Regions from separate parts of the Paenibacillus xanthanilyticus genome, predicted to be linked through region 1. Evidence: riboswitches for the same ligand, from Rfam matches in the RefSeq annotation. Region 1 holds a riboswitch; the other holds the start of a gene.
The links. Region 1 has a riboswitch for FMN ahead of ribD (bifunctional diaminohydroxyphosphoribosylaminopyrimidine deaminase/5-amino-6-(5-phosphoribosylamino)uracil reductase RibD). Riboswitches for the same ligand answer to the same signal wherever they lie in the genome.

Region 1 (15,573 bases):
TCCGCGAATGACCGCGCCGAGTGTAATAACGGCGTCGTATTTGCCGCTCTCCGCCATCTTCTGCGTAATCAGCGGAATTTCGAATGCGCCCGGCACCCAGGCGATCTCCACTTCATTATCGTCCACGCCATGACGCTTCAACGCGTCCAGCGCGCCGCTCAGCAGCTTGCTTACAATAAATTCGTTGAAACGGCCAACGACGATCCCGTAGCGCAGTCCTTGCGAAACTAAGTGTCCTTCGTATATATGTGGCATAATTTCCGTCATCCTCTCATGGGTCGTATTAATCTGAACGCAAATCAATCCGCTTTAGCTGAATGCTGCATTCCCAATCTTTCGATTGTGAACGCAAACCAATCCGCTTAGCTGAATGCTGCATTCCCAATCTTTCGATTGTGAACGTAAACCAATCAGCTTCTTGCTGAATGCTGCATTCCCAATCTTCAGATTGTGAACGCAAACCAATCAGCCTTAAATTTCAAATTCAAGCAAATGTCCGAGCTTCGCTTTCTTCGTATGCAAGTAATCCGTATTGTCCGCTTTCGTCTCCGTCTGAATCGGAACACGCTCCACCACTTCGAGCCCGTAGCCTTCCAAACCGCGAATCTTGCGCGGGTTATTCGTCATGAGCCTCATTTGGCTGACGCCGAGATCTTTCAAAATTTGCGCGCCGATGCCGTAATCGCGCAGGTCGGGGGCGAATCCCAATTTAATATTCGCGTCGACCGTGTCGAATCCCTGCTCCTGCAGCGCATAGGCTTTCAATTTATTGATAAGCCCGATGCCACGACCTTCCTGGCGCATGTACAGCAGCACGCCGCTGCCCGCTTCCTCGATTTGCCGGAGCGCTGCGGCTAGCTGAGGCCCGCAATCGCAGCGGTGAGAGTGGAACGAATCCCCGGTTAGGCATTCGGAATGCACGCGCACGAGCGTCGGTTGATCCGGGGCGATTTCGCCTTTTACGAGCGCCACATGCTCCTTGCTGTCGACGTCGTTCGTATACGCAACGGCGCGGAACGTGCCGAAATCCGTCGGCAGATTCACGTCTACGGCGCGGTGGACGAGCTTCTCCTTTTTATTGCGGTATTCGATCATGCCCTCGATGGAGATTAGTTTCAGCCCATGACGCTTCTTGAACTCCACCAAGTCCATCAGTCTGGCCATCGTACCGTCTTCTTTGATGATCTCGCAAATCACGCCCGCCGGAGCGGAACCGCACATCCGAGCCAGGTCGATGGCCGCTTCCGTATGCCCAGCCCTGCGCAGCACGCCGCCGGCTCTTGCGATGAGGGGGAAGATGTGGCCCGGGCGGCGGAAGTCGGACGGCTTGGCGGACGAATCGATCAGCGCCTGGATCGTCTGCGACCGTTCGCCGGCCGATATCCCCGTCGAGGTCGTGACGTGGTCGACGGACACCGTGAACGCCGTCCCATGGTAATCCGTATTATGCGTGACCATCGGCGGCAGGTCCAGCTCCTCCGCCCGCTCTTGCGTAATCGGCACGCACACGAGCCCGCGGGCTTCCGAAATCATGAAGTTGATGACCTCGGGCGAAGTCTTGTCCGCAAGCGCGATCAGATCGCCTTCGTTCTCCCGGTCTTCGTCGTCCACTACGATAATGCACTTACCTTCGCGCAAATCCTGCAGCGCGTCTTCAATCGGGTCGAATATCGTTTGGTCCGTTGTCATGCTTGTTCACTCTCCCTAGAAAAAACCGTTCTCGGCGAGAAAAGCCGCCGTTAATCCGCCGCTCTTCTTCCGGTTCTGCTCGCCGTCTTGCCCCGCGGCTCCCGGATAGCGCAGCAGATGGTCCACGTATTTACCCAGCACGTCGCCTTCGATATTGATGACGCTGCCGGGCTGCTTCAATTGAAGCGCGGTCTCCCGCAGCGTATGCGGGATGATGGAGACGGAAAACTCGTTGTCGCTCCGGTCGATAACCGTCAAGCTGATTCCGTCTAGCGTGACCGACCCTTGCGCGATGACATAACGCATCAGCGACGCGTCGTGGGGCTGAATCGTAAAGACGACCGCGTTCGCATCCGGCGTTCGCGCCATGATCGTGCCCGTCCCGTCGACGTGTCCCTGGACGATATGGCCGCCGAATCGTCCGCCAGCCTGCATCGCGCGCTCGAGATTGAGCCGCTCGCCCGGACGCATATCCTTCAAATTCGTATGACGAAAGGTCTGCGGCATGACGTCGACGGTAAACGAAGCGGCGTCGAAATCCGTCACGGTCAAGCACACCCCGTTCACGGCGATGCTATCGCCGTCCTTCACGTCACCCAGCACGCGCGACGCCTCGATCGTCAGCTTCATGGCCTCGCCTTGCTTGTAGGAACGCTTGAGCGTCCCTACTTCTTCAATCAATCCCGTAAACAAGTTACTCCCCCTCCCGCTCCAATCGCGATCCGGATTCAGCGATCCGCGTACTTCGGATAGCCGGTTAGGCAATAATCGTCGCCGACCTGCTCCATCGTCACGCCGGTCAGGCCGATCGCCTCGCTCATTCGTTCAAAGCCGCCGAAGGAGAAGGCTTCCGGAGCGGCGTCGCCGCCGATAATCTTCGGCGCGATAAACAGCATGATCTTATCGATCAGGCCGAGCTCCAGCATGGCGCCGTTCAGCTTGCCGCCGCCTTCGAGCAGAATCGAGCCGATCTCAAGCTCCCCAAGCTTCGTCATGGCGATCTCCAGATCGACTTGTTCGCCCACACCGCACGCCAGCACTCGCGCTCCTGCGGATTCAAGCGCGGCTCGCCGCTTCTCGTCCGCCCCTCCGACCGTCAAGATAATAACGGGGACGTCCTTGTTATGAAACAGGCGGGAAGTCACCGGCAGCCTTAGTTTGGAATCCACGATAATGCGAGCCGGATGCACCGCAGGCACACTGAGCCTTGTCGTTAGCTCCGGATCGTCGGCGAGCGCGGTCTGTACGCCGACCATAATGCCCATATGCTGGTGCCGAAGCGTATGTACCTGTTCACGGGCCGCCGGGCCGCTGACATAGCGGCTGTCGCCGGTCTTCGCGGCGATTTTGCCGTCCAGCGTCATCGCGGTCTTAAGCGTCACGAACGGCTTGCGCGTCGTAATGAATTTGTTGAATTTCTCGTTCATCCGCTCCGAAGCTTCGCCGAGCAGGCCGACCTCGACGTCGATTCCCGCCTCTTGCAGCCGCTTCACGCCCCGGCCAGCGACCATCGGATTCGGATCCGTGCAGGCGACGACGACGCGGGATACGTTAGCCTCGATTAGCCGCTCGCAGCATGGAGGCGTCTTGCCGTGATGGCTGCACGGCTCGAGCGTCACATAAGCGGTAGCGCCTTCGGCTTGGTCGCCGGCCATGCGCAGCGCATGCACTTCGGCGTGACCTTCGCCGCGCTTCAGATGGGCGCCGAGTCCGACGATGCGGCCTTCCTTGACGATGACGCAGCCGACGACCGGATTAATGTCGGTCTGGCCGCTTGCTTTCGCCGCCATATCCAAGGCGAGCTGCATATAGTATGCGTCATTTAACACGATCGACAAAATAAAAACACCCCTATCCGCATGAAGCCGACGGGGTGATGGGAGTGACACAAGGAAACAGCACAAGAACACGCTCAAATAAAACCTATGACTGCGTGAAAAAAAGAACAAGTCGCCAGGTTATATCGTTGAACGGTATACGCTGCCGCCCCCTTCTCCCATCCAGACTATACTGTCGGTCCCGGAATCACACCGGGTCCACCGTCCATTCGCCGCCGCTCTCGCAAGTCGAGAAGCGTCACGCGAGCTGTCCGGGTCACGGACTGACAAGCTCGTTATCGGCTCGCATGCGAGATGCGTGGCCGAAACCGCCCTTGATCACCGCCGGTTGGGAATTTCACCCTGCCCCGAAGGTAAGCTGCAATACTTTGACAAAATGTTACCACTCCCCCTGAAAAAAAGCAACCAGCTTCCCTTTCTGCAGTATCGTCGGCCCTTCGGCGCGCGGATGCGGCCAGCAGAAAAAAGCTCGGCGCCTATCGGGCGGCCGAGCGTCAATTTCATGGTATTTCGGTTCACTTGTATCCGGGTAAGTAGTGGTTCTGATTCTCCAGCTTCGGCAAAATGTCCATCGACTCGATATGCGCCTTCGTCTCAGGCGTGCCGATCTTGTAAATATACGCATAGAGCATCTCCAAATGCTCGCTGAACCGGTCCGTCGCTGGGTCGCGCTCGGCGGACTTGTACGGGATCGCGGCCCTCACATGCGTCAGCTGATCATCCTTGTCCTCCTGCTCGAGCAGCTTCTCCAGCGCGAGCAGCTCCTCCTCGTTTGCGTATATTGTCAGCTGCTCCGCGATCGACGGCGCTGTCTCGATCGTCCGGGCGGATACCGACATATAGTATCGACTGCGTTCCATAAGCTCAGCTCCCCCTTCAACTCTTGCTCGGCACGGGTAGACCGCCCTTCATTAGGCGCCCGTTGCCGGTCTTCGATAGTTGTTAATACACGGCCAAGCTGCTCCCGAAACAGAAAATCCCCCGCGCGGTTGTCACCGCTGCGGGGGATTCGTTCACTCCGGCTTGCTTACACTTCGACGACTTCGACTTTCTCCATCTTCACGCCGTTCTTGAACGTGTCGACGTGCTCCATGCCTTTTGCCACTTTACCGAACACGGTATGTCCGCCGTCCAGATGAGGCTGCGGCTGGTAACAGATGTAGAACTGGCTGCCGCCTGTATTGCGTCCGGCGTGCGCCATCGCGAGCGTGCCGCGCTCGTGCTTGTTCGGGTTGATCTCGCAGTTGATCGTATAGCCCGGGCCGCCTGTGCCCATGCCGTTCGGGCAGCCGCCTTGCGCGACGAAGCCCGGAATGACGCGGTGGAACGTAAGACCGTTGTAAAAGCCCTCGTTTGCCAGCTTCTCGAAGTTTGCAACTGTATTAGGCGCGTCTTGATCGAACAGGTCCAGTACGACTTCCGCTCCGTCCGCCATCGTGATTTTCGCTTGTTTTGCCATTGAAATCCACCCTTTCGGTTATCTAAACATTGCCATTATAGCAGAAAGCGTCCCCGATAAAAAGCTTGTCCCCCGGCGAACGCCGCATGAAGCGGCCGTAAGCACCGGGGGACGGAAGCGAATTATTGGACCGCGGACGCTTTCTTCATTCGCGCCGGCAAAATATCGTTGCCCACAATGTCGTCCAGCGACTCGCGCTTGACGACCAGATCCGAGTGGCCATCCTTCACGAAGACGACGCTCGGACGGCGAATCCGGTTATAGTTGCTCGCCATCGAATAGTTGTAGGCGCCCGTGCACAGCACCGCGAGCAGATCGCCCGTCTGCGGCTTCGCCAATACGCAATCGATGATCAGCTTGTCGCCGCTCTCGCAGCATTTGCCGGCGACCGTCACGGTCTCTTCGGCAGCGTCGTCCGCCCGATTCGCGATAACGGCTTCGTACTTGGACTCGTAGAGCGCCGGACGCGGGTTGTCGGTCATGCCGCCGTCAACGGCGATGTACTTGCGCACGCCGGGAATATCTTTGCTTGTCCCGATCGTGTAGAGCGTCGTGCCGGCATCGCCGACGATGCTGCGGCCAGGCTCCACCCAAATTTCCGGAATGGGATAGTTTGCCGCGCCGAAGTTGTCTTTGATCGCGTCCGTAATCGCCTTGACGTAGGTTGCGACCGGCAGCGGCGTGTCGCCTTCCACATAGCGGATGCCGAAGCCGCCGCCCAGATTGATAACGGGGAACGTTACACTCAGTTCATCCCGAACGAGCAGGGCGAATTGCGCCACTTTGCTCGCCGCTACCTCGAAGCCGTCGACCTCGAAGATTTGGGAGCCGATATGGGAATGGACGCCGAGCAGCTCCAGATTCGGCAGCTCATGCGCTTCCCGCACCCCGCGGAACGCAGCGCCGCTTTCAACGTCGAACCCGAATTTGGAATCTTGCTGGCCGGTCGAAATATACTCATGCGTATGCGCTTCGACGCCCGGCGTAACGCGGAGCAGTACGTTTACTTTCATCCCTTTATCGCCGGCCAGCGCGTTCAAGAGGGCCAGCTCGTCGAAGTTATCCACGACGAAGCAACCGATCTCGGCGTCCAGCGCCATCAAAATCTCGTCCGGCGTCTTGTTGTTGCCATGGAAATGGATGCGATGCGCCGGGAATCCGGCCTTCAGCGCGGTATACAGCTCGCCGTCGGAGACGACGTCCAGCGACAGGCCTTCCTGCTCCGCGATCGCGCACATCGCCATGACGCTGAACGCCTTGCTGGCATACGCAACCTGGAATTTCAAGCCCGATGCCTTGAATGCCTCGACGTATTCGCGCGCGCGCTGACGCACGAGCGCCTCGTCCACAATATATAGCGGGGTTCCGTATTGTTTCGCCAATTCGGTGACATCACAGCCGCCGATTGTCAAATGCCCTTGGCCGTTAATTGCGCTTGTTCCGTGTAAATACATTGTTTCCCCTCCGGCTTCTCCATGAAATCCCATGACGATTGGTTTGCATCATTTAACGAAAGTATATCCTACCCCTGTCCCCTGGTAAAATGGATAAATTCGCATTTCATTTGCATTATTTGCGGTCGTGATGGCCGTTAATGCACTTGGCCCCCTCTGCCGCTTCCGCTGCCGCTGCTGCCGCCCGGCATCTTGTCGCGCTGCTGCGGCTTGAGCAAATTCGGACGCGTCCGGTTCTGCAGCACGGGAGGACGCACGATGATGTTCCACATCCCCTTGGCGTCGAACGGGATGAACGGCCACAAGTACGGACGGTTGAAGGAACGTTCCATGGCCAGCAGAATCGTGATGGCGGCCGCCACGATCATGAAGCCCGGCACGTGCAGCGTCGCGACGACCACGATGAACAGCAAGCGCACGATGCGGTTGGCTAATCCCAGCTCGTAGCTTGGCGTCGCGAACATGCCGATCGCGGCAACGGCCATATATAGGATAACCTCATTGATAAACAAGCCCGTCTGCACGGCGATGTCCCCGATGAGGATCGCGGAGATCAGCGACATGGCGGTCGCGAGCGGCGTCGGCGTATGAATCGCAGCCATCCGAAGCAAGTCAACTCCGAGCTCCGCCATCAGGAATTGTACGACCATCGGCAGACGGCTTTCCTTCTGAGCGCCGAGAAACGCGAGCGCGTCGGGCTTCAACCCAGGATCAAGCGCATATAGAAACCAGATCGGCAGCAGAAACAGCGAAGCGAAAATACCGAAGAAACGTACCCACCGCAGGTAGGTGCCGATGAATGGCGCCTGCCGGTTCTCCTCCGCGTGCTGGATGTGGTCGAAGAACGTCGTCGGCAATATCATGACGCTCGGCGTCGTATCCACGAATACGGCGACATGGCCTTCGAGCAAATGGGAAGCGACCGTGTCCGGGCGCTCCGAATAGCGCACGAGCGGGAACGGGCTCCATCCGCGTTTGACCGTCGCCTCTTCCAGCTGTTTGTCGGCCAGCGGCAGCCCGTCGATTTTGATCATCGATATTTTGTCCCGAATCGATTCCACGAGCTCCATGTCGACGATATCGTCGATATAGGCAATACATACGTCCGTCTGCGTCCGTTCGCCGACGCGCATGATTTCATAGCGCAAATGTTTGTCGCGCAAGCGGCGGCGCACGAGCGTCACATTGGTCATGAGCGTCTCGACGAAGCCGTCCCGGCTGCCGCGCACGACCCGCTCCAGCGTCGGCTCTTCGGGGCCGCGCGCCGGGAACGACTTCGCGTCGATCAGGAGCACTTCCTTCTCCCCGTCGATGTAGAGGGCGCTTGCGCCTGCCAGCACGTTCGTCATCATTTTATTCCAATCGCCTTCCTTCACGACTTGCACGGCCGGCACGTAATTATCGAAGAAGGATTGGAGCGCCCCTGTCGACAAGTCGTCCGGGTGCAAATAGCTCAAACGTTTGAGCACATCCTGCAGGATCGTATCCTTGCCGAACCCATTCATGAAAAAAAGCGCCGTCTTCCGCTCCCCGAACGTCATCTCTCGCACGACGACGTCAAAGCTCTTCTTATAGCCGACCTCCTGCTCCAGCAGATCGATATAATCATCGATATGTTCGGGGATCGGAACCGGTTCAGGCTTATGTTCCTTACGATCCGCCCGTTTGCGGCGTCCGGTGAGCGCCATGCCGAACGTGGACAGATGGTAATCATGCCGATCCGTGTCCTCTCTATCGCCATGCTCGTCCGCCAGCTCGGCATCATCCAGCCAAATCGGATGGATCGTCCGGCGTCCGCCGCCTTCCCGTGATTGCTGATCCTGATCGAAATCCGTCATCTGTCGTCACTTCTCCCTCGTGTCGAAATTGTCAATTCAGGCGCTGAAATACGAGCCAGTCAAACAAGGAGCCGATAATTTTGCCGAGCACCATCGCCATTACGAGCGAAACCATATAATCGTGAAGATGCAGCCGTCTCGCCAATATAGGCAGCACATTCATGACTTCCGTCAGCGCCGCCGCCAGCATCCCGACAAAAATACCCGAAAGCACGCCAACGGGGACGAGCAAGACGACGTCCGGTATGGGGAGCCTTAGCTTCCAATCCATCATATCCGCGACCGACCAATACATCGCCCCCGACAAGACGGCCGTCTCGAACCAGAACGATTTGCGATATGCGCTCGACACTTGGGCAAGGCGGGGGATCAAGTCGAGGACGATAAGCAGGGCGACGAGTCCGCTGCCGACCGCAAGCCCTCCCGCCAAGCCGAGCAGCGCGACGAACAGATTGCTCACGGCATTAGCCATCGTCTTTGCCGCCCCGGTTCAAGCTGGTATCCCCCTCAGCCTCGAGCGCCTTCCGGCTCTTATTTTTTCTTCGCATTTCATCGGCAATGACGTAGTTGTTGACATTCTCTTCGTACAAATAGAGTTCCACCTCCAGCGGGTTCGGCTCTTCGTTGAACCGTTTGCGGAACAGATGATTGAAGAAGAGCACCATGCCGATGCCGATGCCGAGCGAATATGGAATTTGCAGCCATAGCGGATGCTCCGATTTGTTCCCCGTCACAAGTTCCGCTATCCGCTGGTGCACTTCCTTCATGCTGACGTCCGTATGGAAATTCATGATCGCAAGGCCGGATCCGAAGAACAGCAGCAGCCAGGCGATCACGAGCATAAACATGCGCGGCTTGGGCTCCTTTTCCCTTACGATGACCAGCACCTGCGGATCGCCGAATGCCTCGATCTCGATACGCGGATAGGCCTCCTGAATCGTCTTGACCGTCTGAAGCAAGTCGATGACGACGCGGTTGCCGTCCTTCTCGCGGTGACGGTGAAGCACAAGCGCCTGCAGCCGCTGCTCCAGCTCGTGGTCCGCCGCGAACAGCCTGGCCGCCATGCCTAGCGTCACGATCCCGCCAGGCTTGATCCCGATCCTTCTGCGCAAGCGCAAGTAGAGCACCGAACGCGCTTCCGTTGCCAACGCGCATCCCCCCTGAGAATCCCTTGTATTTCAAGAAATTCGCCGCAACCTCTCCGTTAGTATGAGAAAACGTTAGCCGCCGTACTCCCAAAACAAGCAAAAAGACCAAACCGCTCTTATTGAGCGATTTGGTCTCGAATAGACTGCAATATTTTTTTCTCCAGCCGCGACACTTGCACTTGCGAGATCCCAAGCCTCGAGGCGACCTCCGACTGCGTCTGGTCCCGGTAGTATCGCAGGAAGACGATCAAGCGTTCCCGCTCGGTCAAGCCGCCGATCGCTTCGGATAAGGCCAGCTTGTCGAACCAGCGTTCCTGGGAATCGTCCGCAATCTGGTCCATGAGCGTAATCGGATCCCCGTCGTTCTCGAACACCGTCTCGTGAATCGAGGTCGGCGGTTTGTTCGCCTCTTGCGCGAAGACGACGTCCTCCGGGCTGATGCCCAGCCGTTCGGCCACTTCCTTGATCGTCGGCAGCCGGCCCAGCACTTTGGACAGCTCGTCCTTCGTCTTGCGCACTTTATTCGCCGTTTCTTTCAGCGAACGGCTGACCTTGAGGGTTCCGTCGTCGCGCAGGAACCGCTGGATTTCCCCGATGATCATCGGAACTGCGTACGTCGAGAATTTGACCTCGTACGAGAGGTCGAACTTATCGACCGACTTCAGCAAGCCGATGCATCCGATCTGGAACAAATCCTCCGGTTCGTAGCCGCGGCCGATAAAGCGCTGCACGACCGACCAGACAAGGCGGATGTTGCACTGCACGAGCGTATCGCGCGCGATCGAGTCGCCGGATTGACTGAGCGCAATGAGCCGTTTGACTTCCGAATCGTCCAAATACGGCTGCGCTGTTTGTTTCAAATCGACATCCATGAGGTCCAACCCCTACGCGCCTAATTGAACAGCGCTTTTTTCGATTCGATGCGCTTCGTCATTGCAATTGATGTCCCATTGCCCGGTTCGCTGATCACTTCGAAGCCATCCATAAAATTTTCCATGATCGTAAAGCCCATGCCCGAACGCTCCAGCTCCGGCTTGGACGTGAAGAGCGGCTGACGCGCCAATTCCAAATCCTCGATGCCATTGCCGCTGTCCTTGATGACCAGCGACACGGTGTCTCCCACGATGCTCGCCTCGATCGTGACCATGCCGGCCGGATCGCTGTCGTAGCCGTGGATAATGGCGTTGGTGACCGCCTCCGACACGACCGTCTTCAGGTCGTTCAGCTCCTCCATTGTCGGATCCAGCTGGGACACGAAGGCGGCAACCGTAATGCGGGCGAACGCCTCGTTTTCCGAACGCGCGGAGAACGCGAGCCTCATTTCGTTCGATGCGCTCATGAAACGACCTCCAGACTTGTGAGCGCAGAGCGCTCGTTCTCGTGAATCGGCAGTATTTTGAACAGGCCGGAGAGCTCGAACAGCCGGTATACGCCGGGATTCACGTCGCATACGACCATCTTGCCCTCCCTTGCCTTCAACTGCTTGTAACGGCCCAAAATGACGCCGAGACCGGAACTGTCCATAAAGAGGAGATCTTTCAAGCTTAGGATGACGTGCGCGCTGTTGCCGCGTAAAATCGCCTCTTCCATCTTAAACCGCACGATATCGGCCGTATGATGGTCCAATTCGCCTTTCAGCCGGACGATCAGCACATCGCGGTAATGCTCCAGTTCAACCTGCAAACTCATCGCCTGTTCACTCCTCAACGGAAATCTTCGAAGTAGGCCTCGTTGCAGCTTCATTCCGCGCACTGGGCGAAACGAACGCTTCGGTTTTGGCTTGAACTAGCATTTCCACATGCGGATTGGCATTTCCTGCCTCCCGACAAAAGTAGAAGCAGGGCGATAGAAGACGACAAAAACCTGCGTGCTGCGCACCCTATTCGAACCGTTCCTGCGACAGCGGCACTCCTAGAAGAGGCTGCCGACGGACCGTTTGAACAGCTTCCACCAGCCGGCGCGCTCGACCGTAGCCGGCGAATCGACGTTGAACTCGGTAAGCACCTGGTCGCCTTGATAGACGATCAGCTTGCCGATCGGCTCGTTCACTTTAATCGGCGCCGCAAGCTTCGGCAGTTGCAATTCGTAGCGGATGTCCTTGACCGAACTGCCTTTCTTCAGCAGCACGCTGTAAGAATGCTTCGCCGTCAACGTAAGTTCAGGCACGCTGCCTTTCTCGATTTTGACCGTGCCCATCACGTCGTCTTTCTTGAAAATCGTATGGTTCATATATTGGGCGAACGAATAATCGAGCATTTGCGACACTTCCGCGTTGCGGGTCTTCGTGTTCGGCTCGCCCATGACGACGGCGATGACGCGCAGGCCATCCCGTTTGGCGGTCGCGGTCAGACAGAACTTCGCCTCGCTCGTAAAGCCCGTCTTCAGACCGTCTGCGCCGCTGTAGAAGCGGACCAGCTTGTTCGTATTCACGAGCCAGAACGGCTTATCGCTCGATTTGCGCAGATGGTCCTGGTACAAGCCCGTGTATTTCGTAATTTCCGGATGCTTCAGCAGTTCGCGCGACATGACCGCGATATCGTGCGCCGAGGTGTAATGATTCTCCACCGGCAGGCCATTCACGTTCGAGAAATGGGTATTCTTCAGGCCCAGCTCTTCGGCGCGCTTGTTCATCATGTTGACGAACTCGGCCTCGGTGCCCGCGATTTTCTCGGCCATCGCGACGGAAGCATCGTTGCCGGAGGCCATGGCGATTCCCTTGAGCATCTCTTCCGCCGTCATTTCCTCGCCCGGCTCCAGGAAGATCTGCGAGCCGCCCATCGACGCAGCGTATTCGCTTGTCGATACTTTATCGGTCAGCTTAATGACGCCCTCGTCCAGCGCCTCCATAATCAGCAGCATCGTCATGACTTTCGTAATGCTGGCCGGAGGAAGTTTATCGTGGCTATTCTTCTCGAAAATAATCGTGCCGCTGTCGGCATCCATCAAAATCGCGGAGCGCGCCGACGGCGCTAAATTCGCCTGCGCGGCCGGTGCCTGCTGGCCGGCTGGCGCTTGCTTCGCCGCAGGCTCTTGCGCCCACGCGGAAGCCGGCGCCAGCGCCAGCAGCAATGCGGTGCAGCACGCGAGCACAATTTTCGTTCGATTGCTTCTCATTCTATCGGTCCCCTCCTGAAATGTTGGCCTCTGCCGCAAACGCTGGCGCGATTGCCAAAAGCACTCCTAAAATCTCTTCTTTAGTGTGGACCGATAAGCGTTAATTTATTCCAATGGAAGCAATCCCTTCATCAGATTGTATAGAAGGCTCCGCCCCGTACTCCCTCCTCCCACCTCCTCCGCCAATGTAGTCAGGTTAAAAAGGGCTGCGCCCCGTTGACCCGACTTTTGTTGCTCCCTCCTCCCACCTCCTCCGCCGAGGAGGCTCCAAAGGGCTTTGCCCAAGCTTATCCTTCCGAAGTGCGTTTTCCTTTGAAAACGCTCAGGACTAACGTTTTCGTACTGGCATGTTTGTTCGCGGTCGGCGGGAAGGCTTGCGTGTAGCACGCTTTTGTCCTACGGACAAAGCTTCAGTGGGTGTTAAATTCAGTACTAAGACACAATTCTAACGTGCTTAATCGCTTGTTCGTGGTCGGCGATTGGGCTTTAGCGGGGCACGCTTTTGTTCTAACGGACAAGCTTCAGTGGATCTTAAGACATAAGCGTGTTGAAGCCTGTTAACCGCTGGCCGCGGATGGCTTCATCGTACGATTTTTCTACTGCATTCTCCCCCGTCGCAATTCCTAGCCGGCCCTCCGCTTTCGTCCGCTTATGCGGACATGCTAAAAAAGCCCGGAACAGGCTTCGCCTGTTCCGGGCTTAAACAACTCTCTTTCGCGGCTTGCGGCCTAAACGAAACGCTTGACGCCTTCCGCCGTGACGACGGACAGCAGCAGCGGCGAGACGTCCGGGCGTTCGCTGCCGATCGTGTAAGCGCCGATGATTTTGCGGGAAACTTCAGCAGCCGATTCGTCGTTACGGCTTGCGTGCAGCACCGCGATCGTCTCGCCCGCTTGCACCTGCTCGCCGACTTTGCGGCGAAGCACGACGCCGACCGCATGGTCGATGACCGCTTCCTTCGTCGCTCTCCCTGCGCCGAGCAGCATCGCCGCCAGACCAAGCTCCTCCGCGTCGATGCGTTGAACGTACCCGCCCGCCTCTGCCTTGACTTCGATTACGAATTCCGCCTGCGGCAGACGAGATGGATCGTCAGCGACCGCCGGGTCGCCGCCCTGCGCCGCGACGAACTCGCGGAACTTGGCCAATGCCGCCCCCGAAGCGAGACGTTCGCGCAGCAGCGCTTCCGCTTTTTCGTGCGTCGCCGCCGCGCCGCCGTGCACGACCATGTGCGCGCTAAGCGCGATGCACAGCTCCGTCAGATCGGCCGGACCGCTGCCGCGAAGCGTGTCGAGCGCTTCCTGCACTTCGAGCGCGTTGCCGATCGCGAAGCCGAGGGGCTGATCCATGTCGCTAATGAGCGCGGACGTCTGCCGGCCGACTTCGGTGCCGATTTCAACCATCGCCTTAGCCAGCTCTTCCGCAGCGTCCACCGACTTCATGAACGCGCCGCTGCCGGTCTTAACGTCCAGCACGATCGCGTCCGCACCGGCGGCGATTTTCTTGCTCATGACCGAGCTTGCGATGAGCGGGATCGATTCGACCGTCGCCGTCACGTCGCGCAGCGCGTACAATTTTTTGTCGGCTGGCGTAATGTTCCCGCTCTGGCCGATGACCGCAAGGCCGATCTCGTTCACCTGGGCGAAGAATTGCTCGCGCGTCAGCTCCGTGCGGAAGCCGGCGATCGACTCGAGCTTGTCGATCGTGCCGCCCGTGTGACCGAGGCCGCGGCCGGACATCTTCGCCACCGGAACCCCGCACGAGGCGACGAGCGGCCCGATGATCAGCGTCGTCTTGTCGCCTACGCCGCCCGTGCTGTGCTTGTCCGCTTTGACACCGCGGATCGGGGACAGATCGATCTGATCACCCGAGCGGGCCATCGCGAGCGTCAGCTCCGCGGTCTCGCGCGCCGTCATGCCGCGGAACAACACCGCCATGGCGAATGCCGACATCTGGTAATCGGGGATATCCCCCTTGCTGTAGCCTTCGATTAGGAAAGCGAGTTCGGCAGCCGTAAGCTCCCCGCCCTCCCGTTTCTTATGTATGAGATCTACCGCCCGCATCTAAGAAGCCTCCTCTATAAATACACGGCGAGCTGCGTTATCCGCCCGTGGCATTCGTGCTCTTCAACCTTCTGAGCTTCTCCGCCTGCGCCTTCACGATTAGCAGATCCAGCGACTGGCTAAGCATCAGCACGTCATGGTGAAGAAACGTCTTTTTTCGCGCCGCGGCTTCGACCAGCTCGCCGCGCATTCGTTCTAATCGACCGTATTCTTTGTTCATATAAAATCCCCACTTTTATCCATATATAAATATTGTATGAAGGAGATTATACGACGTCGATCGCACAAATAATGTCATATTCGGTCGAGTCTAATATTACAATTTTATGACATTCCGGGACTAGATCAGCGGCACTACGCCCTGAACGAGTCCGAGGAATCGGGATTTCACCGCTTCGGTCGTCTCCATGACCTCGTCGTGCGACAGCGGCTGGTTCAAAATACCCGACGCCATGTTGCTAATACAGGAAATTCCAAGCACTTCCAGGCCGGCATGGCGCGCCGCGATGACTTCGGCTACGGTCGACATCCCGACGGCATCCGCGCCCAGCGTCCGCATCATCCGGATTTCGGCCGGCGTTTCGTACGAAGGGCCGAGCACGCTCAAGTATACGCCTTCCTGCAGGCCAAAACCTTGCTTCTGCGCCACTTCGCGTGCCAGCGCCCGAAGTCGACCGCTGTACGCTTCCGACATGTCCGGGAAACGCACGCCAAGCTCGTTGTCATTCGGTCCGATCAGCGGGTTGCGTCCCGTCAGGTTGATCTGATCGCTAATCAGCATCAGGTCGCCGGCCTGGAAGTTCGTATTGATGCCACCCGCGGCGTTCGTTACGACCAGCTTGTCAGCGCCGATCGCCTTCATGACGCGCACCGGGAACGCCGTCAATTCGGGACCGTACCCTTCGTACATATGGAAGCGTCCCCGCATGAGGACCACCGGACGGTTCGACAATGTGCCGATCAACAATTCGCC
Region 2 (15,573 bases), 1.2 Mb from region 1:
AGCCGCCACAGCGCCTTCTCGACGCGGAAGAAGCCTTCGAGCCCGATCAGCTCCAGCAGACGTTCGCGTATCGGCGAATGTCCCGCCGCATCATCGGCGGCCTCGAACAAATCGGCCGGATCGAGAAATTGGCGGGCCAGCCGGAAGATGAACCGCCGGATCGCCCGCTCGCTGCCCTGAAGCTCGACGCCGTAGCCGCGTCGCCGCTCCAGCGCAAGACCCGAGCCGGTTAACAGCGATTCCCACTCGTCCAGATCGCTGCTGATCGTCGGAATCGCCGCCTGCAGTTCATGCGCGAGCGCAAACAATTTCGTCGGTTCCGATTCCTCGATCAGCCGCAGCATCGTCAGCACTTTGCGTTCTTGGGCGCCGTGGCCCAATCCGGTGACGTCCGCATGCTTGAGCGTGCGTCGGAAAGCGTCCAGCTTCTCGGGTTCCGCGTCCAGCGCGAGTCCAGAGCCGGACTTGCGCAGCAGGGCGATGCCGGCGTCGTTCAAGGCGGTCTCGATATCCTGCAGCTCCCGGTGGACGGTTCTCGCGCTCACGCGGACCGATTCCGCGATTTCGGCGACGGTGATGCCGTCCGGCCGGTTCGTAAGCAGCGCCGCGATCTGGCGCTGCCGGTTCGACATTTTCATGGGCATCATCCTACGTCTTGGAATAAAAGAGCTGTAACGCCGAAGCCAGGGGCGTCAGCGTTACAGAGGGAGCATTACGACAATCGTTTGACGAGGTCGTCGTATTCCGGACTTTTCAGGAAATTATCGATCGAGATGTGCTCGGCGTTCGGCGCCTTCTGCTTCGCGCGGTCGGTCAGCGTCTTATGCGTAATGACGATATCCGCGTCGGCAGGGATGTCGCTGATTGCCGTGTTCACGACGGTGACCGGAATGCCGGCGGTCGTGATCTTCTTCCTTAATATGGACGCGCCCATCGCGCTCGATCCCATGCCGGCGTCGCAGGAGAAGACGATTTTGCTTACGTCCGCCTTGGCGCGCCGGTCATTGGCTGCAGGAACAGAAGCGGCTGCGGCAGTTTCAGCCGCGGCCGAAGCCGCCGGAGTGGCAATGCCCGCACTTTTCATTTCTTTCATTTTGGCCGAAGCTTGCTCCAGCTCGTCGTCTTGCTCCGTCTTGCGGCTCGTCTTCAGCAGCAGCGACGCGACGACGAAAGAGACGAGGGCGCCTGCGATCACGCCGGTGAAGATCGCGAACATGCCGCCTTTAGGCGCCATCGCGATGTAGGCGAAAATGCTGCCTGGCGACGGCGGCGCGACAAGACCCGCATTGAACAAGGAGAACGTCGCGGTGCCGGCCACGCCGCCCGCGATCGCCGCCAGAATAAGGCGCGGGTTCATCAGCACGTACGGGAAGTAGATCTCGTGAATCCCGCCGAAGAAGTGGATGATGGCAGCGCCGGGAGCCGATTGTTTGGCCGAGCCGCGACCGAAGATGCAGTACGCCAGCAGGATGCCAAGACCCGGACCCGGGTTCGATTCGAGCATGAAGATAATCGATTTGCCGACCTCCGACGCTTGCTCCAGCGCGATCGGGCTCAGTACGCCATGGTTGATGGCGTTGTTGAGGAACAGGATTTTGCCCGGCTCGATGAGCACGTTGGCAAAGGCGAGCAGATGATTATCGATCAGGAACTCGACGCCGTCGGCGAGCACGTTGCTGATCGCCTGGACGATCGGGCCGATCGCCTTGAAAGCAATGACGGCGAGAATGCCGCCGATGATGCCGGACGAGAAGTTGTTGACGAGCATTTCGAAGCCGGACTTGATTTTGCCTTCGATGGCCTTGTCGAATTGCTTCAGCACCCAAGCGGCGCCGGGGCCGACGAGCATCGCGCCCAGGAACATCGGGATGTCGGCGCCGATCACGACGCCCATCGTCGCGACGGCGCCGATGACGCCGCCCCGCGTGCCATGGATCATCGTGCCGCCCGTGTAGCCGATCAAGAGCGGCAGCAGGTACTTGATCATCGGGTCCACCAATTTGGCCAGTTCTTCGTTCGGAATCCAGCCGGTCGGAATGAAGAGCGCCGTGATGAGTCCCCATGCGATGAACGCGCCGATATTCGGCATGACCATCCCGCTAAGGAAGCGCCCGAATCGTTGTACTGCTACCCGGACACCTTCTTTTTGTGGTTGTACGGTGTTGGACATCAGGTAATCCTCCCTTTATTTCGTCACGCCCGCATCGTTTGCATCCGATAACGGGAATGATTCCATCCTAATGGAGAACGCTTACAGCTTCAATTCAAGGAAAATCAGGTTTCGTCATGAACGCTGTTGCCAACATTTGCATTGGCGGCAGGCATAACAAAAAGAACCGGGGCATTAGAAGCAAGCGGCGCTTGGCTAATCCACGGTTCTCGCGTGTTTGGCATATGTAGGGCAATTCATGCGGTTTTCGGCATTTGCATCGATTCGACGATGAGCACATCCAGCTGCTGGCTCCAATAAATAACCTCAGGATGGAGCAGATTCATGCCGTGTTTCTCCGCAACAGCAATCATTTTCGAACGCAGCCGGTTGATCATAGGATTCATTTCCGCCATCTGGCACCATCCCTTTTTCGAAGTTATGAGCCTAGTATAAACCGCAGTTGTGAGAAAACAATTAGAAAAGCGTGAAAATCAGGAAATGCTCCGAATGATTACCTTCCATCCTCCTTATACCCGCTCCAATTCGTAGCAAAACAATAGGGAATAAAAAAACCATCTTTTGGCAATCAAATGCCGAGAGATGGCGTGAAGCGTGCTTTAGACGGTAACGACGATTTTACCGAAGTGAACGCCTTGCTCCAGTCGACGAAGGGCGTCCACGGCTTCTTCGAATGGAAATACGCTGTCGATTACGGGACGTATGCGGCCGGTCTCAAGGGCGAGGTTCATGGCCTCGAACATGGCGCGGCTGCCGACATTAATGCCTTGCAGGGTGATTTTCTTCTGCAGCACGGCAATCAGATCGAGGTTGTTCGTTCGCGCGCCTGACAGAATGCCGACGACGCTGACCCGCCCGCCGGTTCGAACGGCGTTAACGGAGCGTTCAATCGTCGCGGCGCCGCCGAGATCAACCACATGATCGGCGCCTTCTCCCCCGGTAATCGCCCTTACAGCTTCATCCCAATCCGGCGTCGACCGATAATTGATCCCGAAGTCTGCGCCGAGGGCTTTGGCGCGCGCCAGCTTCTCGTCGCTCCCGGAAGCGACGATGACCCTCGCGCCGTGCAGTTTCGCGAACTGCAGCGCGAAGAGCGCTACGCCGCCGGTGCCTTGCACGACGACCGTGTCGCCAGCTTTCACGCGGCCTTCTTCCACGATCGCATGCCAAGCCGTCACGCCTGCGCAGGGAAGCGCCGCAGCCTCCGGGTCGGTCAGATAATTCGGAACAAAGACAAGGCCGTTCTCGTCGATCACCGCATACTCGGTTAATAATCCAGGCAGCGGGCTGCCAAGCGTGCTCCCAGCGTAACGGCGATGCGGGGGACCTGTCAGCCACTGCTGGGTGAATATGCCGCTCACGCGGTCTCCGATGTTGAAGCGGCTGACGTCCGAGCCGATGCCAACGATCTCGCCGACGCCGTCCGAAACCGGCGTGAACGGGAGGGGCAAGTCGGGAGCGTAGAAGCCGTCGATGACGCCTAGATCTCTAGCATTTAGCGACACGGCGCGTATGCGGATCAGCACCTCGCGTGGCCCCGGCACGGGTATGGGCCGATCGGCCATTTTCAAGTGATCCAAACTAAATCCTCCGTTAAGCTCATACAATTTCATGGCTATCTCTCCTTCGTTTATCGGTATAGACACACTTTAGTCTGCGAACTAAAATAAAGTAAGTAGGCACTTTAAAGTATCCGGATTATCGGAGGGAGAGACGATGGGCAAACGAAAGGCAGCGGTGCCGGATATTTCGATCGCGAAATGCGGCTACAGTTTGTTGCTGGAAATTATCGCGAGCAAATGGGCGGTTCTCGCCATCTATGCCATGGAAGGCGGCGCCGTCCGATACGGCGAATTTCTTCGTAGAATCGAAGGGATATCCAAAAAGATGCTCACGCAAACGCTGCGGCAATTAGAACGCGACGGTCTCCTAGAGCGGGACGTTCACGATACGATCCCGCCGGGCGTCGAATATCGGCTGACCCCGCTTGGGCGTTCGCTCCTCATCCCGCTTCGGCATATGAAGTCCTGGGCGGTCGATCATTATCCGCTGGTGCGCGAGGCGCGAGACGCCTACGACAAGCGCTCAGACCAAGACGCGGGCAGCGAGAGGGAGGAGCAGCACAGCAGTCGTGGGTGAAGATGAAGGGACTTAGGATACGTCCGCCGTATCCCAAGTCCCTTATTCGGCGCTGCGCCGATTATGGCGCCGCATCCATGTATTGCTTCAATTTCGCTTCCGTATTCGACTCGGGGGCGGGCGTATAGATGCTGCAGCGCAAATCGCCGCTGCCGTGCGCCTGCAGGGAGGTTAACTGGAAAAGCATCTTGCGCGCCTTGGCATGGCGAAATTCGAGCAGCACCTCGGGCGCATAACTGACCTGACCTTGTTCCCAAAGCCGTCTGAAGTCAGGGTGATCGGCGATCATGCCGCGCAGGAAGTGTTCGTACCATTCATCGTCGACGTACTGACCGTAATAGGAGCGGAACATGGCCAGGAAGCCGCCGGCGAACTGTTCCCAATTCACGGCTAACCGCTGGAACTCCCGGCGCGTGAAGAGCAGCTTGATCATATTGCGCTCGTGCTCGGGAATTTGCTCGAAGTCCATGAAGACGTAAGCGGCCGCGGCGTTCCAGCCGACGATCTGGCATTTTCGGTCCGATATAATCGCCGGACAATACCGCAGCTCGTCGATGATCTTGCGCAAGGAGGGCGTCAGCCGCGGATTGTCAGCCGCAAGCTTGGCGACGCTTGCGCCGGAATCCGAAGCAAGCGCGTACATATACTTCCGCTCGTCGTCCGTCAGCCGAAGGGCCGCCGCGACATTGTCCAGCACGGAGGCCGATACCTGGATATCCCGCCCTTGCTCCAGCCAGGTATACCAGGTGGAGCTGACACCTGCGAGCTGCGCCACTTCTTCCCTTCGCAAGCCGGGCGTCCGTCTGCGAGTGCCGGCCGGAAGGCCGGCCGTCTCCGGCGTCAGGCGGGCGCGAGCCGCCTTCAAGAATGCCGACAGCGCTTGCAGCCGGGTGGGTTGATGCATGCGGATCCCTTCTTTCGTGACGTAAGCTGGTAGCACTTATACTAGGATAAACAACAACTTGTAATAGGATAACATAGATGGCAAGATTACATCCATAAGAGGCTGGAAGGGGATGGGTGGACATGGAAAGAGTCGTTATTACGGGCATGGGTATCGTATCGCCGCTGGGCAACAGCGTTGACGCGTTCTGGGACAAGCTGACGCGAGGGGAATCGGGCGTGCGGGCGATCGAATCGTTCGATACGGCAGGCCATAAGGCGAGGATTGCCGGCACCGTGCGTGATTTCGACGCTCAGGCGTTATTCGGGACGAAGGAAGCACGGCGGATGGACCGGTTCTGCCAGTTCGCGCTTGCGGCCGCCGATCAAGCGTTGGCACATGCCGCGCTGGACCTTGCGAGCATCGACAAGGAGCGTCTTGGCGTCTATGTCGGGTCGGGCATCGGCGGCATCCACACGCTGACGGAGCAGCACGCGACGCTGCTTGGCAAAGGCCCGGGCCGCGTCAGTCCGACGCTCGTGCCGATGATGATCGCGAACATGGCAGCGGCCATGATCAGCATCCGGTTGGGCGCGCTCGGCCCGACGCTCGCGCCGGTGACGGCTTGCTCGATCGGCAACACGGCGATCGGAGAGGCGTATCACCGCATCCAATCCGGAAGAACGGACGTCATCTTCGCCGGCGGTTCGGAGGCGGCCGTCTCCGAGATTGCAACGGCAAGCTTCGCGAACGCGACCGCCGTGTCCACGCGCAATGACGAGCCGGAGCGGGCGAGCCGACCGTTCGACGCCGGCCGCGACGGGTTCGTCCTCGGCGAAGGCGCGGCCATACTCGTGCTGGAATCGCTGACGCACGCCCGCGACCGCGGGGCGCCGATACTCGCCGAAGTGATCGGTTACGGGGCGAGCTCCGATGCGTATCATATTGTCGCGACCCATCCGGAAGGCGAAGGCGCCTACCGCGCCATGCGCGAAGCGATTCGGGAAGCGGGCATTGGGCCGGAGGAAGTGGACGTCATCAGCGCGCATGCGACGAGCACGGAGCTGGGCGACCGCTCCGAGACGATGGCGATCAAGCGCTTGTTTGGCGAAGCCGCCTACCGCATCCCGGTGACCGCGAACAAATCGATGACCGGCCATATGCTCGGCGCTGCCGGAGGAGCGGAAGCGATCGCGCTCGTGCAGAGTTTGCGAACCGGCATTATTCCGCCGACGATCAACCAAGAGACGCCCGATCCCGATTGCGATCTGGACGTCGTGCCGAACGAGGCGCGGCGGGCCGAGCTGCGAATCGGCATCTCGAATTCGTTCGGATTCGGCGGCCATAACGCCGTTATCGTGATCAAGCGCTGGGTAGAACAATAACCATGAACGAGCGGTTGCCATTCCGGATGGCGACCGCCTTTTTGCTTGCACGAGTATTTAAAAATCGTCAAAGGGGAATGAAAACAGGCGCAGCTGCCATATTTATCTATATTGCGGAATTAGGGGGCAAGGGATCGGACAAGTGAAGGAGGAGAACTATGCGGTATGATTGCGCGATTCTCGGCGGGGGGCCGGCCGGATTGAACGCCGCGCTCTTGCTGGGGCGCGCCAGAAGAGAGGTGCTGCTGCTCGACGACGGGCAGCCCCGTAACCGGGTGACGCGGGCATCGCACGGTTTCCTGACTCGGGACGGCGTACAGCCTGCCGAGTTTCGAAGACTCGCGCACGAGGAGCTGGCACGTTATCCATCCGTCGCCGCAGCGCGTCAGAAGGTCATCCGCGTGAATCGGTCGCCATCGGGATTTTCGCTGCAGACCGCAAGCGGCTCGCAATACGAGGCTGGACGAATCATTTTGGCAACGGGGCTGGCGGAGTCCTTCCCGGACATCGAGGGCTTCGGCGATTTCTATGGCAGCAGCTTGTTCAATTGCCCGTACTGCGACGGTTGGGAGCTGCGCGACAAGCGGCTCGTGCTCGTGTCCGAGAGCGCTGGCGCGTTCCATACGGCCAAGCTGCTCTACAACTGGAGCAAAGATCTAATCGTCTGCACCAATTGGCAGACGAATTTGTCGGCCGAGCAGCAGATCGCGCTGCACCGGAGAGGCATCAGCGTGTATACGAAGCCGATCGCAAGGTACGAGGGGAGAGACGGGCAGCTCGAGGCCATCCGGTTCAAGGACGGGACGTCGATTGCGCGAGATGGCGGCTTCGTGACGCCGAGATTCGCGCAGAAGAGCGATTTCGGCGAGCAGCTGGGCTGCGAATTGAATGCGTTCGGCGCCATCGTTACCGACGCGTTCGGCCGAACGAGCGCGCGAGGCGTCTACGCCGCCGGCGATTCCTCGGTCGTCTCGCCGTCCCAGCTGGTCATTGCCGCCGCGGAAGGCAGCAGGGCCGCGATGGGCGTGAACGCCGATTTGACGGAAGACGTTTTTCGGGACGCCTAACAATCGAACCTGCGTTGTCGATGGCATTCCGAATTCAACGTTGTCATGCGGCGACTGAGCAATCGCCGGAAGTCGCGTCCACGCGCCGCTTATTTATTCATAGTGCAGCACTTTGAATTGTGGGCTAGACATTTTGAGAAGAAAGTAATAAACTATAGAAAGTGAAGTGGCATTGCAAAATCTAATATCGATCTTCGGGGTAGGGTGCAATTCCCGACCGGCGGTAACTTTCACATGGAGGAAAGAAGCCCGCGACTCCTCTTCCCGTCAGCGGGCGGGGGACTGATTTGGTGCGAATCCAAGGCCGACGGTATAGTCCGGATGGTAGAAGATCAGCTGTAAATTTGCGGGGGACTCGTCTCGTCTAAAGAGGCTAATCCGCAGGTTTATTTGACTGGCCCCGTTTTGCGCATGACGCGCAAGACGGGGCCTTCTTCCTTCATGTCCCTGGATCCAGAAGGGGTAATTATTCATGAGTACCGTATCGGTAACACCTGTTCTGCGAACCAAGCGCGGCCTGCCCGCGTTCTGGCTCGTCGTCATCGGCGCCGCGTTATGGGGCGTCGACCCGCTGTTCCGCATCTTGCTGCTGGAGCATCTGACTTCCACGCAGATCGTTCTGCTGGAACACGCGATTCTGTTCCTCTTCGCCGCGCCCGTCCTATGGAGCCGCCGCGGCGAGCTTAGCGGCCTGCGGCTATCGCATGTCGGCGCGCTGCTGTTCGTGTCATGGGGCGGCTCGGCGATCGCCACGATCCTGTTCACGAAGGGGCTGGCGAGCGGCGATCTGAACGCGGTTCTGCTGCTGCAGAAGCTTCAGCCGCTATTCGCGATTTTGCTCGCGCGCTGGCTGCTGAAGGAGCATCTGCCTCGCAGGTTCGGCTTCTTGTTCGTGCTGGCGCTGTTGGGCACGTATCTCCTGACCTTCGGGTTCTCGATTCCCCAAAGCGGCGCCTCCGACTTTATTCAGATCGGCAGCATGTTCTCGATCGGCGCCGCGCTGCTATGGGGCGGCTCCACCGTGATGGGCCGTTACATGCTGGGCAAAATGTCCTACGAGACGGTCACCTCGCTTCGGTTCATCCTGGCGCTGCCGCTGCTGTTCGTCCTCACGCTGACGCAGAGCCACGGATGGACGATGCCGGCCGAAGGGCGCGATACGGGGCTGCTCGTCCTTAATTTGGCGCTTTCGGCGCTGCTGCCCGGGCTGTTCAGCATGCTGCTCTACTACAAAGGGCTGAGCACGGTGAAGGCCTCTTACGCCACGCTGGCGGAGCTCAGCTTCCCGATGGTCGGCGTCATTATTAACTGGGTCGTCTTCGATCAAATGATCTCGTTCCCGCAGTTGATCGGCTTCATGTTGATCTGGACGACGCTGTTCGCGATCTCGTGGCAGCAGGACGAACCCGAGAAACCGGCACCGAAGCCATAAATTCAAATATTGCGCATGCAGAGCGCGCCTCGATAGAGGCCGCTCTTTTTCTACATATATAGCAACGAAAATGTTCACAATTTGCTTCAAAACCAATCCGCTCGCCAGGTGAAAATTGATTACCCGTGGAGAATCAATCTTTGGTAAGATAGTGAAACGCGGCAGGCATAGACGAGGCAAGGAGGAAGGATCATGGATCAACAACCGCTTGATACGGCTTCTTTCGAGTTCGCGCTCGAACGGGATTTGACCATTCGAGGCGAAGTGCGCGCGACCGGCGAGGAAGGACGCAGACCGGTCGTGCTGCTCGTCCACGGCTTCAAAGGCTTTAAGGATTGGGGATTCTTCCCGTATGCCGCCGAGCGGCTGGCGCAAAGCGGGTTCGCGGTCGTGACGTTCAATTTCAGCTGCAACGGAGTCGGCCAATCCGATTTCGACGAGCTGCACAAATTCGGACGGAATACATACAGCCGGGAACAGGCGGATTTGTCCGCGCTGCTCGAGCGTTTGCAGGCCGGCGACTTGCCGCTGTCGGATCGGATGGACGCGTCGCGGATCGCGCTGGTCGGCCACAGCCGTGGCGGAGGCAACAGTCTGATTGCCGCGGCCAGCCATCCGGATGCATGCCAAGCGGTCGTAAGCTGGAACGGGATCGCCGACGCCAATCTGTTCGGAGACGAGTTCCGAGAGCAGGTGCTTCGCGACGGGATCGGCTATGTGGAGAACGCGCGCACGAAGCAGCAGATGCCGATTACGGCGGGGTTCTTCGAGGATTTGGCGCAAAACCGCGAGCGGTTCGACATCCTTAAGGCCATCGCGAGCTTGACGGTGCCGGTGTTAACGATTCAAGGCGACCAGGATGCGCCGCGGCTCGTCCTCGGTCATGAACGACTCCGTCAGGCCGCGCCGGATCAGCGGCATTTGCGGATTGAAGGCGCGAACCATACCTTCGGCGCGGTCCATCCGTTCGCCGGCCCGACGCCGCATCTCGAGCGTGCGCTGGAATTAACCGTCGATTTTCTTCAGGAACATCGGTAACATTCATGATCAAATCAAGCAACAGGAGCGAATAGAATGATTCGATTCGGCATAATTGGCACCAACACGATAACGGAGAAATTCGTGAAAGCAGCGAGACTGGCGGAAGGCGCGGAAATCGCGGCCGTCTATTCGCGCACGGAAGCGCGGGCGAACGAATACGCGGACAAGCTGGGGATCGAGCATCGGTTCACGTCGCTGGACGAGATGCTCCAAAGCGACGTGATCGACGCCGTCTATGTGGCAAGTCCCAACGCTTATCACGCCGGGCAATCGATCGCAAGCATGGAGCACGGCAAGCACGTCTTGTGCGAGAAGCCAGCCGCATCCAACGCGCGCGAGCTGCGCGAGATGATCGAGACGGCCAAGCGGAACAACGTTTTGTTCATGGAGGCGCTGAAGTCGACGTTGACGCCGAACTTTACCGCCATCCGGAACAATCTGCACAAGATCGGACGCGTTCGCCGCTTCTTCGCGAGCTACTGTCAGTATTCTTCGCGTTATGACGCCTACAAGCAGGGAACGGTCTTGAACGCATTCAAGCCGGAGCTGTCCAATGGCTCGCTAATGGATATCGGCGTCTATTGCGTGTATCCGACCGCCGTGCTGTTCGGCAAGCCGAGCGCGGTACAAGCGGAAGCATACATGCTCGAATCCGGCGTCGACGGCAACGGCAGCCTGATTTTGAAATACGGCGACCTGGATGCGGTGCTGATGTATTCCAAGATCTCGAATTCCTATGTACCGTCGGAAATTCAAGGCGAGGAAGGCAGCATCGTCATCAACCACATCAGCGAGCCGAGCCAGGTCCGCATTCATTATCGGGACGGACGGGTAGAGGACATCACCGACTCGAAGCAGATCGAAGATAACATGATGTACGAGGTGCGGGAATTCGTCTCTCTGCTCGCCCAGGGCAAGCTGGAATCCGAAGTCAATTCCCATGCCAGCTCGCTCACGGCCATGGAAGTGATGGATGAAGCGCGCAAGCAGATCGGTCTCGTCTTTCCGGCGGATGCGAACTAATGTCTAGTTGACCCGCTGTTGGCGCAGCTGTCGGTCATAAATCGCAGCTTGCGCGCATAGATATGATAACGGGAAACGTAAGGCGTATAGTTGGACATCGGCATGGGAGAGGGCCGGCTGAAGGAGCATGACGAACGCATGGAGGGAATGCCATGAGTGCCGATCTGCTCATTCAACTGCTGATTCTGGTCATCATGATGATCGAGCTTGCCACCAAATCCGACAAATCGTAAACAGGCCAAAACCGACGGAGCAGGATGCGCCGCCGGTTTTTGTCTGCCTATAAGATCGCATACGCGAATTCGGGCATGCTCGCTAATCGCGTCCGGCCTGGACAAGCAGCCGCGCGAGCTTGTCGGGCTGCACGTACGCCGGCGTCATATGATCGCCATGGCCTTTGATAAGGCGGAATTGACCAAGCCTGCTCGAGAAATGCGGATGCCAGCCGGTGTCGTCGAATTGAGGAAGGACGTTATCTTCCGTCAGATAGAGATAGCTCTTCGGCACTTGCAGCGCATAGAATCGCTTCAAATCCAAGGCCTCCCGAAACGGGGCTGCCGGCTCGGGGGGAGAATGGCGGTGTATATCATGCGCCGTCGGCAGATCCGCGGTATTGACGAATGCGTCACGGAAGTACGGGAATGGGAGCGCGATCGTGTTATCCGCGGAGGCGGATGCCAGCTGCAGGAAGAAGTCGACGGCTTCCTTGGGCAGAACGTCGGCCATCGATTGGCCGTCGTTCAGGACGAAGGCATTCCAGAATACAAGCCGCTTGAGCCGGTCCGGGACAAGCTCGGCCGCCTTCTGAATGATGGTGCCGCCGAAGCTGTGTCCGACCAGCACGACATCCTGGAGCTGCTTGCCGGCGATGTAATCGCCTACGGCCGTGCTCATCTGAGCATGGGTGACGTTCTTGTTCGGATCGCCTCCATGACCGGGATATTCCGGCGCATGGACCGTATGGCCCATCTGCCGTAGCGCGGCCGCGGTGCCGTTCCAGAACCCGGCATCGGCCCATGATCCATGCACAAGCACGAACGTCATCGGCTCGGAGCGGACGGGTGCCGCATGGGCGGAAATGATACTCATCTCGGACATTCTCCTTTTTGCGGTAGAATAGACGCTATAGGGATAGGTATGCGCGCGATCCTGGAACGATGCGGCCAGTCTTTGCGGATACGGCGTATCAACGGTTCGTATGGCGGTGATCGCGGCAAACTAGCGCAGCAGAAATTATTTAATGAGGTGAATGAATTGGCGAAATCGAAATATTACGTCGTATGGGCGGGCCGCAAGCCCGGCATCTACACGACTTGGGCGGACTGCCAGAAGCAGACGACGGGGTTCTCGGGGGCGCGCTTCAAGTCGTTCGAGTCGAAGGCCGAAGCCGAGGCGGCGTACGCCGGGGAAGCGAGCGAGCGTGCCGCGACGTCGGCGGCCCGCGGCACGGGGGCTGCGGCTGCGAAGGAGGAGATAGTCGCGAACAGCATCTCCGTCGACGTCGGCAGCAAGGGCAATCCGGGCATCGTGGAATATAAGGGCGTCGATACGGTAACGGGAGCCGTTCTGTTCGAGCACCCTCCGATCGCCAAAGGGACGAACAATCTCGGCGAGTTCCTCGCGATTGTCCACGCGCTGCGGCTTATTCAGGAGCAAGGCTTGGAGAAGATCGTGTATTCCGATTCGCAGACGGCGATGCTTTGGGTCAAGAACCGCGCCGTGAATACGAATCTGGCCCGCGACGCGTCGACCCGTGAGATTTGGACGCTGGTCGACGAAGCGCTCGATTGGTTGAAGCGCCATCCCGCACATGCGCCGGTGCGCAAGTGGAATACGGCGGCCTGGGGCGAGATCAAGGCCGACTATGGGCGGAAATAACGGGCTGCGGGAAATAAGCACATTCGCGCATCATTTTCCCGTCCGCTCGTTTTGCGGTATAATGGTGAAATGTTTTCAACGCTACGAGACGGGGGCACGTCCTGATTGAGTACTTATCCTTTTGATTTTGACCCGAAAGAGCCGTTCATGCAGCAGGCCAGCGACTGGATTGCGGATGTCTTTTACGAGCGGCTGCCCGAAGCAGGGTTCGAGGTGCGCGACGAGCAAATCTACATGGCGTTCCAGCTGGAGCGGGCCTACAACGAGAAGAAGACGATCTTGGCGGAGGCGGGGGTAGGCACGGGCAAGACGCTTGTCTACCTCCTCTATGCCGTCATGTATGCGCGTTACACCCGCAAACCGGCGATCGTGGCCTGCGCGGACGAATCGCTGATCGAGCAGCTTGTCAAGGAAGAGGGCGATATCGCCAAGCTGGCGCGGCATCTGAACTTGACGATCGACGCGCGGCTGGGCAAGTCGCCCGATCAATATATTTGCTTGAACAAGCTGGATGGCGCGAGATTCGAGCATGAAGAGGACGGGGAGCGGTTCCGGGATCTCTACGACAGCTTGCCCGCGTTCGTGCGCCAACCGGATTCGATGCAAGCGTTCCTGCCGTACGGCAACCGCAAAGATTACCCGGAGCTGGACGACGAACAATGGCGGAAGATCGGCTGGGACGTCTTCCAGGACTGTCTCGTCTGCAGCCAGCGTCATCGGTGCGGCCAGACGATCTCGCGCGAGCATTTCCGCAAGGCGGCCGATATCATCATTTGCTCGCACGACTTCTACATGGAGCATGTGTGGACGTACGAGGCGCGCAAGCGAGAAGGCCAGCTGCCGCTGCTTCCGGAGCATAGCTCGGTCGTCTTCGACGAAGGACACTTGCTGGAGACGGCGGCGCAGAACGCGCTGACGTACAAGCTGAAACATGCCGTATTCGAAAGCATTATCACGCGTTTGCTGGAAGGCGAGGTACGGGAGAAGCTGGCGTACGCGGTCGAGGACGCTATCGCGCAGAGCGAGAAATTGTTCGACCTGCTGGAGAAGGGCAGCCGCCGCGTATCCGGATCGAACCGTAAGGATGTCGTCATCACCGACGCGCTGCTGCAGGAAGCGAATCGGTTCCGATCGCTGCTGGCGGAGATCGAAGAGGAGCTCGTCTTCGAGAGCGGACTGTTCACGCTGGTTACGTACCACCTGACGATCGTCGAGGAGCACATCGAGATGATTCAGCTGGCGCTCGGCCTGTTCGTGCAGCCTAAGCAGCTGATCAGCTGGCTGGAGGAAGACCGCGACGGCATGTCGCTCGTGATCATGCCGAAGAAAGTGAAGGAAGTGCTGGAGGAGCGGGTGTTCAGCCGGAAAATGCCGATCGTCTTCTCTTCGGCCACGATGTCCGTCAGCGGCTCGTTCGACTATATGGCCGGTACGCTGGGCATCCGCGACTATCTCTCGTTCTCGGTGGACTCGCCGTATGACTATCAAGCGCAGATGAAAGCCGCGCTGCTGCCGGACCAGAACGACACGGACAAGACGAAGCTCGTCTTGGATCTGATGCGGCTGACGGAAGGAAGGGCGCTTATTCTCTTCCCCGCCGAAGAACAGCTGCGGCAGTTCAAGGCGTCGATCGGGCAGCACCCGGAAGCAGCCGGCTACCGCTTCCTCTATGAAGGAAGCGCGGAGATCAGCTCGCTGATCTCGGCCTTCCAGCAGGACGAGCATAGCGTTCTATGCGCGGTGACGTTGTGGGAGGGGCTCGATATTCCGGGGCCATCGCTGTCACACGTGATCGTCTGGGAGCTGCCGTTCCCGCCGAATGATGCCGTGTTCGCTTCGCGGCGAGCGGATGCCGCCGATCCGTTCGAAGAGGTGGACATGCCCTATATGCTCCTGCGTCTTCGCCAAGGCATCGGCAGGCTCATCCGCTCCCGGGAGGACGAGGGTTATATTTCCATACTGGGACAAGCGCTTAATCAAGCCGAGGTGCGCTCGCGCATCGCCGCGTTCCTGCCTTCAGGCACAGAAAGGAATACCATATGCTAACCATATCATCGTATACGGCCGAGCAAGTCAAAGATCCGTTCGGCATTTTGCCGGGCAAGCGCTACGAATTCGTGCTGAATCTCGACATTCCCGAGGATGACGAATTGCATCATGAGCTGGGCGTGTACGCGCGTGTCGTGTACAAGGAGCAGGACGGCGAAGGGTCCATCGTGAAATACGATCTGCACGAACGGTCGACCGACCGTTACTTGGATTTCGATCTCGAAGAGGAAGAGGTCGCGTTCTTGCTGTCGTTCTGCAAGGAACGGACGGCGGAAGCGGAAGGCGGCAGCTAGTCGCGCTCCGAGAAGGCACGTCAGCGGCACCCGCGCACCTGCGCGGGTGTTTTTGTCATGCAGCGTTCGGGGCAGCAAGCGGGAGCGGCTGCGCTTACAGTTGCGGTGATACGGGCGTCATTCGGAGGCATAACCGGCTGATGTATAGACGTGAAACTTACACGTTCCTGTATGTCAAAAAAGACCTCCGCCGGGGGCCTTATTTGTACTGCA

Region 2: another riboswitch for FMN. It lies ahead of ACFSKT_RS03830 (DMT family transporter); the one in region 1 lies ahead of ribD (bifunctional diaminohydroxyphosphoribosylaminopyrimidine deaminase/5-amino-6-(5-phosphoribosylamino)uracil reductase RibD).

Annotation. Positions count from the first base shown of each region.
Region 1 covers NZ_JBHUHA010000001.1:2,049,653-2,065,225, forward strand. The annotation lists gene ribH (6,7-dimethyl-8-ribityllumazine synthase) at 1-255, opposite strand, end outside; gene ACFSKT_RS08615 (bifunctional 3,4-dihydroxy-2-butanone-4-phosphate synthase/GTP cyclohydrolase II) at 472-1,689, opposite strand; gene ribE (riboflavin synthase) at 1,705-2,382, opposite strand; gene ribD (bifunctional diaminohydroxyphosphoribosylaminopyrimidine deaminase/5-amino-6-(5-phosphoribosylamino)uracil reductase RibD) at 2,418-3,527, opposite strand; FMN riboswitch at 3,674-3,886, opposite strand; gene ACFSKT_RS08630 (hypothetical protein) at 4,043-4,387, opposite strand; gene ACFSKT_RS08635 (peptidylprolyl isomerase) at 4,555-4,986, opposite strand; gene lysA (diaminopimelate decarboxylase) at 5,109-6,440, opposite strand; gene ACFSKT_RS08645 (spore germination protein) at 6,578-8,278, opposite strand; gene ACFSKT_RS08650 (stage V sporulation protein AB) at 8,310-8,750, opposite strand; gene ACFSKT_RS08655 (stage V sporulation protein AA) at 8,743-9,426, opposite strand; gene sigF (RNA polymerase sporulation sigma factor SigF) at 9,543-10,298, opposite strand; gene spoIIAB (anti-sigma F factor) at 10,319-10,765, opposite strand; gene spoIIAA (anti-sigma F factor antagonist) at 10,762-11,115, opposite strand; gene ACFSKT_RS08675 (D-alanyl-D-alanine carboxypeptidase family protein) at 11,338-12,540, opposite strand; gene ACFSKT_RS08680 (pyrimidine-nucleoside phosphorylase) at 13,269-14,600, opposite strand; gene ACFSKT_RS08685 (aspartyl-phosphate phosphatase Spo0E family protein) at 14,638-14,820, opposite strand; gene ACFSKT_RS08690 (purine-nucleoside phosphorylase) at 14,941-15,573, opposite strand, start outside.
Region 2 covers NZ_JBHUHA010000001.1:888,650-904,222, reverse strand. The annotation lists gene ACFSKT_RS03870 (PRD domain-containing protein) at 1-638, opposite strand, end outside; gene ACFSKT_RS03865 (PTS mannitol transporter subunit IIBC) at 713-2,170, opposite strand; gene ACFSKT_RS03860 (aspartyl-phosphate phosphatase Spo0E family protein) at 2,407-2,565, opposite strand; gene ACFSKT_RS03855 (zinc-dependent alcohol dehydrogenase family protein) at 2,770-3,783, opposite strand; gene ACFSKT_RS03850 (winged helix-turn-helix transcriptional regulator) at 3,887-4,309, shown strand; gene ACFSKT_RS03845 (helix-turn-helix transcriptional regulator) at 4,371-5,213, opposite strand; gene fabF (beta-ketoacyl-ACP synthase II) at 5,336-6,577, shown strand; gene ACFSKT_RS03835 (NAD(P)/FAD-dependent oxidoreductase) at 6,736-7,644, shown strand; FMN riboswitch at 7,831-7,981, shown strand; gene ACFSKT_RS03830 (DMT family transporter) at 8,117-9,076, shown strand; gene ACFSKT_RS03825 (alpha/beta hydrolase family protein) at 9,269-10,114, shown strand; gene ACFSKT_RS03820 (Gfo/Idh/MocA family protein) at 10,151-11,140, shown strand; gene ACFSKT_RS03815 (alpha/beta hydrolase) at 11,456-12,229, opposite strand; gene rnhA (ribonuclease H) at 12,395-13,018, shown strand; gene ACFSKT_RS03805 (ATP-dependent DNA helicase) at 13,124-15,064, shown strand; gene ACFSKT_RS03800 (DUF6509 family protein) at 15,058-15,360, shown strand; gene ACFSKT_RS03795 (mechanosensitive ion channel protein MscL) at 15,560-15,573, opposite strand, start outside.